2 regions of the Bradyrhizobium sp. Kon69 genome follow, and region 1 is predicted to be linked to the other one. Evidence: riboswitches for the same ligand, from Rfam matches in the RefSeq annotation. Region 1 holds a riboswitch; the other holds the start of a gene.
The links. A riboswitch is a leader RNA that binds a small molecule or an ion and turns the genes downstream of it on or off. The one in region 1 is predicted to bind cobalamin.

Region 1 (5,242 bases):
GCCCAGACGGTGGTGCTGACGCGCACGCCGGGCCGCGCCAGTGCGATGCCCGAAGGCGAGAAGCTCGCCGCCTTCGCCGCCACCGGCGCGGTGCTCGCGATCCATCTGTCGATCCATCTGCTCGACAAGGTCGTCGCCGAGCTGACGCCGCATTACAACGCGGACTGCCCGGTCGCGATCGTCTGGCGTGCGAGCTGGCCCGACCAGCGCATCGTCCGCGCCACGCTCGCAACACTCGACGCTAATGTCGGCAGCGAGATGGAGCGCACCGCGCTCATCCTGGTCGGCAGGACGCTGGGCGCGGCGGATTTTTCCGAGAGCCGTCTCTATGCCGCCGACTACGACCGCCGCTATCGCCCCGTGGGCGCCGAGCCGCGCTTTCCGGAGGTGTCGTGATGGCGGCAGGGCTCGTCATCTCCGCGCCGGCTTCCGGCGTTGGCAAGACCACGCTGACGCTGGCGCTCGCCCGCGCCTGGCGCAACGGCGGATTGCGGGTGCAGTGCTTCAAGAGCGGCCCCGATTACATCGACCCCGCGTTTCATGCCGCCGCTACGGGACGCGCCTCGGTCAACGTCGACAGCTGGGCGATGGATCGTGGGACAATCTCGCATCTCGTCAGCCGCGGCATTGACGCCGACGTCGTGCTGGCCGAAGGCTCGATGGGCCTGTTCGACGGCGTCGCCGCGCGTGGCGTCTGCGGCACCGGGGCGACCGCCGACATCGCGGAGATGCTGGACTGGCCGGTGCTGCTGGTGATCGATCCCTCAGGACAGGCCCAAACGGCGGCGGCGATTGCCGCGGGCCTTCGCGATTACCGTCCCGGTGTGCGTCTTGCGGGCGTCGTGCTCAATCGCGTTGCGAGCCCGCGCCACGAAGCCCTCGTGCGACGTGCGCTGCTGGACGCCGGCATCGCCGTGTTCGGCGCGCTGCCGCGCCATGCCGAGATCAGCCTGCCGAAGCGGCATCTCGGGCTGGTCCAGGCCGAGGAGCAGGCGGAAATCGGCAAGCTGATCGACGAGGCCGCACGCTTCGTTGCCGAGCATGTTGATCTCGACGCGGTGCTTCGTTCGGCTGCCACCTGGTCGCCGCAACCTGCCGCAAGCGGCGTGAACGTAACGCCGCCCGGCCAGCGCATTGCGCTCGCCCGTGACGCTGCATTCTCCTTCGTCTATCCGCATATGCTGGAAGCGTGGCGCGCGGCGGGTGCGGAGATCTCGACATTCTCGCCGCTCGCCGATGAAGGCCCTGATCCGGGCGCCGATGTGTGCTGGCTGCCGGGCGGTTATCCCGAGCTGCAGGCCGGCAGGATCGCTGCCAATGCGCGCTTCCGCAGCGGATTGCGGGCCTTCGCGGAAACGCGCCCGGTGCACGGCGAGTGCGGAGGCTATATGGTGCTGGGCACCGCTTTGACCGACGCCGACGGCATCCGCCACGAGATGACGGGCCTGCTCGGCCTGGAGACGAGTTTTGCCAAACGCCGCATGCATCTGGGCTATCGTCTGGCGGAGCTCGCCGCGCCGATGCCGGGTCATCAGGCCGGTGCACGCCTGCGTGGCCACGAATTCCACTATTCGACGATCGTCGCGCAGCCCGACACGCCGCTGGCGGTCGTGCACGACGCGACAGGCGCGGTCATCGCCGAGACCGGCTCGCGGCGGGGACAAGCCACCGGCACGTTCTTCCACCTGATCGCGGAGGACCGGTGAGCGGTTTTGTCTCCTTTGTCTCTGCCGGCCCCGGCGATCCCGAGCTGCTCACGCTCAAGGGTGCCGCGCGGCTGCGCGAGGCCGACGTCGTGCTCTATGACGATCTTGCTTCAGGCGTGATCCTCGATCTGGCCCGGCCCGGCGCCAATCTCGTCGCGGTGGGAAAGCGGGCAGGACGGGCCTCGACCAAGCAGCACCACGTCAATCGATTGCTGGTCGACTATGCCGTAACAGGCGCGCGCGTGGTGCGATTGAAGTCGGGCGATGCCGGCATCTTTGGCCGGCTCGAGGAGGAGCTCGAGACGCTGCGGGAAGCGGGCATCGGCTACGAGATCATTCCCGGTGTCACCACGGCCTGCGTGGCTGCGGCTCAGGCCGGGATTCCCCTGACCCGGCGCCATACCTCGCGCCGGGTGCAATTCATTACCGGCGCGGACGTCACCGGCGAGCTGCCGCCAGACCTCAACTGGGTAGCGCTGGCCGATCCCGAGGCGACGACCGTGGTCTATATGGGCCGGCGGACGTTTCCGGCGCTTGTCGTCAAATTGATCGAGCACGGGCTCGCCCCAACCACGCCGGCGTTGTTTGCCGAATCGCTCGGCCGTCCCGATGAGCGGCTGGTCCGCACCACCATTTCGGAACTTGCCGAGCAGCTTGCGCGGGGCGGGGCTGCCTCCACGGCGGCCGTCATCCTGTTCGGCGCGCTGGCGGGGGATTATCGGTCATGACCGCCTCGTCCGCCCTTCGCCCCTTGACGCCCGGCTGGCGAAAGGGGCACACAGAGGATGCATGGTGCTCGACGCGGCGCAAAGCGCTGGAGCATAATCGGGAATGGGGATGGGCGGACCCAGTTGCGGCGCCCAAAACCCCAGCCGCCCCCGCGACTGTCAGCGGTGAGGGACTTCGATCAGCCACTGGGCCGCAAGGCTCGGGAAGGCCGGAGACTCCCAGTGAACCGCGAGCCAGGAGACCGGCCGTGCACGTTTTGAGGCCAAGGCCGTCGGGTGTGACGGCAAGAAGGATCTGAGCCATGCATATCGAACCCGGACTAGTCTCGGACGCCAAGCTCGTGCTGAGTTACGCAACCGGCATCGCCGTGGGCGGTGTTGCCTTGAAACTCGCGGTCGAGACCGTGCGCGAGCAGGGCATCATTTCGTTCGCGGCGCGCACGCTCGCCACCACTGGACTCGTGTTTATCTTCTTTGAGATCCTGCCGCACTTCCCGGTCGGCGTCTCCGAAGTGCACTTCATCCTCGGCTCGACCTTGTTCCTGCTGTTTGGAGCTGCGCCTGCGGCCTTCGGCCTCGCGTTCGGCTTGCTGTTCCAGGGCATCTTCTTCGAGCCGCCCGACCTGCCGCAATATGGCATGAACGTCACCACGCTGCTGGTGCCGCTGTTCGGGATCCAGGCAATCGCCACGCGGATCATTTCGCGCAACACGGCCTATGTCGATCTGAAGTACCGCCAGGCGCTGGCGCTTTCGACGACCTATCAGGCCGGCGTCATCGCCTGGGTGGCGTTCTGGGCGATTTATGGCTCCGGCTTCGGTGCGACCAACCTCGCCAACATTGCGACCTTCGCCGCGTCCTATGCGCTGGTCATCGTGATCGAGCCGCTCGCCGATCTCGGCGTGCTGGCGCTGGCGAAGTCGCTGCGCGGCGTCACCGCGGCCGGCCTCGTCACGCCGCGTTTGCACAACGCGGCCTAGAGACAAGCGAGTGGGCGGCCGTTATGGCCGCCCTTCGCAGCTACGATGCTCACGCTCTCCCTGATAGGCATCGGTTGCGGCGATCCCGAGCAGCTCACGCGCGCCGCGATCACCGCCATCAACGCGGCCGATCTCGTCCTGATCCCGCGCAAGGGAACCGCAAAATCCGATCTCGCCGATCTCAGGCGGACGATCTGCGCCGATGTGCTCACCAGCGACACGACGCGCATTGCTGAGTTCGATCTGCCCGTCCGTGACGCCGCTGAAGCGGATTATCGCAAGGGCGTGGACGATTGGCACGATGCGGTGGCCGCTGCCTGGTCGCAGACGATCGCAGATCATCTTGAAGGCGAGGGCAAGGTCGCGCTGCTGATCTGGGGCGATCCCTCGCTTTATGATTCTTCACTGCGCATTGCGCGGCGGCTCGATCCCTCGCCAAGGATCGAGGTCGTTCCCGGCATCACCTCGATCCAGGCGCTGTGTGCGACGCATGCGCTGCCGCTCAACGACATCGGCGAGCCCTTCCTGGTCACGACGGGACGCCGCTTGCGCGATGGCGGCTGGCCGACAGGTGTCGATACCGTGGTGGTGATGCTCGACGGCGGCACGGCGTTCCAGTCGCTCGATCCGGAAGGCCTGCACATCTGGTGGGGGGCTTATCTCGGCATGCCCGATCAGATCGTGATGTCCGGCGCGCTGGCCGAGATCGGCCCGCGCATCGTCGCGGTGCGGCAAGAGGCGCGCGAACGACACGGCTGGATCATGGACAGTTACATCCTCAAGCGCAGGCCGTGAGGCAAGCGAGGCAGCATGCTCCCCGAATGGGTCACCCAAAAATGCCCCGACATCTCCGCAGTCCACCGCGAGGCGGCGGTGGCGCGGCAGGCGCAACTGACGAAACCGACCGGCGCGCTCGGCCGGCTCGAGCAGCTCGCGATCGAGCTTGCGGGCCTGCAAGCAAATGAGCAACCGCGCGCGGCGCGGGTGCCGATCACCATCTTCGCCGGCGATCACGGTATCGTCGCGCAGGGCGTCTCGGCCTATCCGCAGGAAGTGACCATCGCGATGCTGGCAAACTTCGCCTCCGGCGGTGCTGCGATCTCGGTGCTCGCGCGTGAGCTGGGCTCCAGCCTGGAGGTCGTCGATTCCGGCACGCTGGCGCAGGAGGAGATGGCTGGAATCGTGACCGACAAGCCGCGCAGCGGCACGCGCGATTTCAGCATCGAAGCTGCGCTCACCCCCGCAGAGCTGGCATTTGCGTTCGAAGCCGGCCGACGTGCGGTGACGCGCGCGCAGGCCGGGCAGCCCGATCTTCTGATCTTCGGCGAGATGGGAATCGGCAACACCACGACATCGGCGGCGATCGCGGCCGGCTTGCTCGGTGTGAGCGCTGAGGAGATCGCGGGCAGCGGGACCGGCGTTGACGCGGCCGGCCGTGTGCACAAGGCGCGGGTGATCGACGCTGCGATCGCACGCCATGGCATTGCGGGCGCTTCGCCCGAAAAGATCCTGTGCGCCGTCGGCGGTCTCGAGATTGCGGCCATCTGCGGTGCAATTATCGCGGCTGCACAGCGCCGCATCCCCGTGTTGATCGACGGCTTTATCGTGTCGGTGGCGGCGCTGGCGGCGGCGCGGCTCAACCCCTCGTGCCAGCCGTTCCTGCTGGCCTCGCATCAATCCGCCGAGCAGGGCCATCGGCTGGTGCTTCGCGCGCTGAATCTGCAGCCGCTGATCAGCCTCGATCTCAGGCTCGGCGAAGGATCGGGCGCGGCCATCGCGCTGCCGCTGGTGCGGTCGGCCTGTGCGCTCCACAATGGCATGGCGACCT
Region 2 (5,242 bases), on a different contig from region 1:
CTTTGAAAATTTTGCGAAGGCGATCGAGGCTTTTGAAGCGACTCTCATTACACCTGCGGCTCCATTCGATCAGTATCTGGAGGGCAATACACATGCCCTCGATGATCAGCAGAAGTCAGGGTTGGCACTGTTTATGGCGAAGGGATGTTCCTCTTGCCACAATGGTATCAATCTCGGTGGACAGGCCTACTTCCCGTTCGGCGTGATGAAAAAGCCGGACGCAAGCGTGCTTCCGGACGCCGATAAGGGCCGGTTTGCGGTCACCAGGGCGGTCGGCGACGAATATGTCTTCCGCGCGGCGCCATTGCGAAACGTCGCGTTGCGAGCCCCTTACTTTCATTCGGGACAGGTTTGGAGCCTGAAGCAAGCTGTTGCCCTGATGAGTGAAATCCAGCTCGGCACCAAGCTTAGCGATAGAGAGGAAAACGACATTATCTCATTTCTGAATTCGCTGACCGGTCGGCTGCCTAAGATCGAATATCCGATACTGCCGACGCGCACCAACACGACACCAAAGCCTTCAATAGACAGATAGCCTTAGCAGCACCGGCCTCATGCCCTGCCGAACAGCAACAGATGCGCTCCAAGAACCCGGGGTCCCGCAATGACGCCAAAATGAATGATCCCCTGCTGTCACTGATAAGCAGGCACATAAAAAGCCGCCCGGCCTCAATGCGAGGCCGGGCGAAAGTCACGCGGGAGCGACGCTGCTTTCCGCATCGTTCCAGCTTTCGTCGGTAGGGAGGACTACCGGCGATCGACTTACGACGAGGGCACTCGCCGTCAAACAACAAGAAGCGGATATCGCTCTGCACAAGTTAGCGAGCCGCTTGCCTTCCGCTCCTGTCGTAAACTTCAGGACTTGCTCACCACTTGCCAGCTGTCCGGTTGGCACGGGCAGCGCCTTGACGGAGCTGGGATCCATCGCGCAGGCGGTTTGACTGCCGAGCCCTGAAACTCAACCGTCAGTTTGCCGTCACGCGCCAGTATTTTGGCACCGCCGAATACCAGCAAATCTTCCCGAAGACCGCGCGAAGGCGCAAATTAGGTATGAAATTCCGCAAGGGCGGTAAAATAGATTGTTGTGATGGGACGCATCCATGGGATGGATAAATGAAGCGATAGGATCGTGGTTCGCGTCGAGCGCAAGTGACTGGGAATATGTCACCTAATCGGTATGGCCGGCATGCGGTCGTCCGCCGGATTCGAGCTTGTCGCCGCTGTATGCGATCGCCTCCGCCGGGGCAAACCGGCATTCGTAGGCGCTGGAAACTTTGGAAGCTCGCAAGGTTATCGCGAGCTCCCAAAGCGCGTTCATCTTATTCACAGATAGGTTGGCGACACGCTCCGTACGATCATGCCTCGGCCCGCAACTCGCGTGCGGCGGCCACCATATTGACGAGCGCGGGACGCACCTCCTCCCATCTTCGAGTTTTCAGTCCGCAGTCGGGATTGATCCAGAGCTGCCGATCGGAAACCCGCTGCCGCGCCAACACAATCAGCTGCTTGATCTCGGCTGCTGCGGGAATGCGCGGTGAATGAATGTCATAGACGCCCGGCCCGATTTCATTAGGATATTTGTAGCTCTTGAAAGCGTCGAGCAATTCCATTTTGGAGCGCGACGCCTCGATTGAAATGACGTCGGCATCCATTGCTGCGATCGCATCGATGATTTCGTTGAACTCGGAATAGCACATGTGCGTATGGATCTGAGTTCCGTCAGCGACAGCGGAGGAGCAAACACGGAAACTGTCCACTGCCCAATCTAGATAGTCCTTCCACTGCGATTTGCGCAGTGGCAATCCCTCCCGCAACGCAGCCTCGTCGATCTGGATCATGGTCGCTCCAGCCGCCTCAAGGTCGATGACCTCGTCTCGGATCGCGAGAGCGATCTGTCGGCATGTCTCGCTCCGCGGGATGTCGTCACGGACAAACGACCAGTTCAGGATCGTCACCGGTCCGGTCAGCATAGCCTTGACGGGTTTTTTGGTCAGAGACTGCGCATGTCGCCACCATTTAACGGTCATGGGCTTCGGGCGGGAGACATCTCCAAACAGGATAGGAGGACGAACGCACCGCGAGCCATAAGACTGAACCCAGCCGTGCTTGGTGAATGCGAAACCCAACAGCTGCTCGCCAAAGTATTGAACCATGTCATTGCGCTCGAACTCACCGTGTACGAGCACGTCCAGGCCGATATCTTCCTGCCAATGCACGGTATGGGCTGTCTCCGCTTTCAGAAGCTGCTCGTACTGCGTGTCATTCAGCGCTCCCCGCGCATGAGCTGCACGCGCATTGCGGACGTCCGCCGTTTGCGGAAAGGATCCGATGGTTGTGGTTGGAAACATCGGCAATGCGAAGGCGACGCGCTGGACGTCGGCGCGCTGGGTGAACGCACTGCGACGGCGACGCATGCTATCGTCGATCGCGGCCATTCGTCCGGCGACGTTCGCACTGTGGATCTTCGGCGATGTTTCGCGGGTGACGGATGCATCCTCTGAGAGCGTGAGTTCATCGGTCACGTCGGCAGCATGGCCAGCCAGCGCTTTGCCCAATATCGAAAGTTCCTTGATCTTCTGCACTGAGAACGCCAACCACGTCTTCAGATTGGGATCGAGATCGATCTCTAGTTCAATGTCGGTCGGAACATGAAGCAGCGAGCAGGAGGGGGCAATCTGAACACGGTCCCTGCCCAGTTTTTTGACCATAGGAGCAAGTTGGTCGAGTAGCGCCGGCAGATTAGAGCGCCACACGTTGCGACCATCAACGACACCGAGCGAGACCACGAGATCTCTACCTGCTCTGGCGACAATCGCGTCCAACTGGTCAGGTGCACGAACCAGGTCGACATGAACCCCGGCAACGGGCAAGGCCAAGACTGTTTCAAGATTGTCGCCGACACCCCCGAAGTATGTGGCCACCATGATTTTAAGGGCCGGCACGGCCTTAGCGAAATGAGCATAGGCCCGGCGGACAGCGGCCCGAGATGCTTCGTCGACGTCCATCACTAGGCATGGCTCGTCGAGCTGAACCCATTCAGCGCCGCGCGAGGCTAGTTCGCGGAGAACATCGACATAGACGGGGAGGAGTCGATCAAGCAGCGACAGCGGATTGAATGCGGGATTTACGCTTTTGCCGAGCTTCAGGAAAGTGACTGGGCCCACTAGGACGGGCCGCGTCTGATAACCGAGGCTTCTTGCCTCCTCATATTCCTCGATCGGCTTCCGAGAGGCATACTTAAAGATCTGATCCTGGTGAAATTCCGGCACCATGTAGTGGTAGTTCGTATCGAACCACTTCGTCATCTCCTGTGCGGCTACGCCGGGCCCATGCTGAGCGTGACCACCGTCTTGAGCGCCACGCGCCATGGTGAAGTAGGTTTTAAGCGACACAGGACCTTCGTTCCAGCCGTAAACGTCGGGAATGGCGCCAACCATTAGGCTGGTATCGAGCACATGGTCGTAGAGCGAGAAGTCATTCGAAGGAATGACGGTCGCACCGCGGGATTTCTGCCGTGCCCAATTAGCGGCACGAAGTCCACTCCCCGCCTCGAGGAGCTCGGCTTCGCTGGATTTTCCCGCCCAGTAGCTCTCGAGTGCGAATTTGAGTTCGCGTCGTGGGCCGATGCGTGACGTCCCCAGTGTGGCAACGGGAAGCGAAAGGATTGACATAGCTTAGACCCCATGTTGGGGCAAAGGCCATGGCGGACGCAGACAGCGAACATCGCGTGAGCGACAACTGCTTGGCGCACACCGGGACGCCCCGCCCGTGGACGATATCTTGTCGAGGCAGGTCTCCTGGCTCACGGGTCGTCGCTGCTGTCCGGCCTTCCCGAAGCCGCATGGCTTCAGTGACTTCGTTGGACAGCGGCTCGCCGCTTACAGTTGCGGGGGCAGCGCCGGCATTGCACCGGCTTCCCTCTTAGCTCCGGATCAAACGAAATCCGGAGACCGCGACGGCTTGAAATTATGCGCACGAGGATCGATGCGTCAACCTACCGATTCTCGCTGCGACATTGCCCAAGCGATTACGAGCGCACTAGGCGGGTACGACGGTCTTGCTCGCGGCCTGGTGAACACGCCCTGATCCGTGGAGGCTCCGCTTGTGAAATGCATTCGCTCCCTGCTCGCGTAACGGTTGAGCTCCACCACCGGAACGAACCCGGGCCGCTTTCGGTATCTGTGTGATCGCGAGGAGGCGACCTTCCGTCAGCAGCTTTTCGAACCTGCGCGTCAGGAAGGTGCGATCATCCTCGGCCGGCATCCGTTTGGTCACAGCCCACGAGGCTCCCTAAAAATTTCGAAAGCCGGATTGCTCCAGGACCGCACGGATGATCAGGTCGGCTCCTTGGTGTTCGGCGGGCCCGCGACCAGGCACGAGGTCGACCGCTCCGTGAGGTTGGCCAAGATGATCTTCTCGGTGCACTAGGTGTTCACGTGCTGAGCGACTTTTGCGTCGGCTTCGATGCGTCGGTGGCCGCTCGACGCCGGTCTGCCTCGCCTCGACTCGCGGCGAGCGACGATAGGCCTTAACGCGGCCACTGAGCATCGAGGGCCTTGTCCTTGTTCGTGACAAATTCGACGGTGTCCTCCGACAGAGCCCTTTGAGGGGTTCCTCGGAGTCGCTCAGCGCCTTAAGCTCATAACGATGTTAATCGACCTCGATGCGCCCCATGCGGTCGTGGTCTCCTCAAGGTCCCACATCTACAACTTCGTTCGCGAAATCGAGCGATGAGGCCTTTTGGTCGCGGGCTGCCTATCCTGTCTTGGACGGGACACAGGTGTCAGGGACCGGACAGACCACCGCGCATTGCGGCGTGTCGCAATGGCCCTCGCACTCCGTACATTTTTTGGCATCGATAACGTAAATGTCGCGCTTCAGACTGATCGCCGCGTTGGGACACTCGAACTCACATGCGCCACAAACGGTGCATTGCGAAGCGACGATCTTGTAAGCCATGCCTTCCGACTCCTTAGGCGAGCGATGCCATGGGCGATCCCTTTCAAATGCCGTGCCAAACGCAGACGCGCTCAATGTTGGGCAATTTGCCCAATTCGGCTGTCCCGGGTCTGAGACCATGTTGCATCTGCGACAGCAACAGGTCGCTTCAATTTCAGGCTACGAGCCCTCGGGCCCTCTTGCGAGAGTCAGTCGCGACTTGACGCTGGAAGCGTCCGTCGGTTTGTTTGGCACGTCAGCGCGGGGGCAAGCGAGGCTGACGCTTCCTCAACCGGCGACGGCA

Region 2: linked by a shared signal. The riboswitch ahead of metE (5-methyltetrahydropteroyltriglutamate--homocysteine S-methyltransferase) and the one ahead of AC0L3U_RS18970 (energy-coupling factor ABC transporter permease) in region 1 are both predicted to bind cobalamin.

What each region holds. Positions count from the first base shown of each region.
Region 1 is NZ_JBVVOS010000013.1:143,298-148,539, forward strand. Features, by position in the region: gene cobM (precorrin-4 C(11)-methyltransferase) at 1-396, shown strand, start outside; gene AC0L3U_RS18960 (cobyrinate a,c-diamide synthase) at 396-1,706, shown strand; gene cobA (uroporphyrinogen-III C-methyltransferase) at 1,703-2,434, shown strand; cobalamin riboswitch at 2,480-2,699, shown strand; gene AC0L3U_RS18970 (energy-coupling factor ABC transporter permease) at 2,737-3,414, shown strand; gene cobF (precorrin-6A synthase (deacetylating)) at 3,460-4,209, shown strand; gene cobT (nicotinate-nucleotide--dimethylbenzimidazole phosphoribosyltransferase) at 4,225-5,242, shown strand, end outside.
Region 2 is NZ_JBVVOS010000009.1:181,550-186,791, reverse strand. Features, by position in the region: gene AC0L3U_RS14530 (cytochrome-c peroxidase) at 1-535, shown strand, start outside; gene metE (5-methyltetrahydropteroyltriglutamate--homocysteine S-methyltransferase) at 1,356-3,671, opposite strand; cobalamin riboswitch at 3,771-3,970, opposite strand; gene AC0L3U_RS14520 (4Fe-4S binding protein) at 4,756-4,959, opposite strand.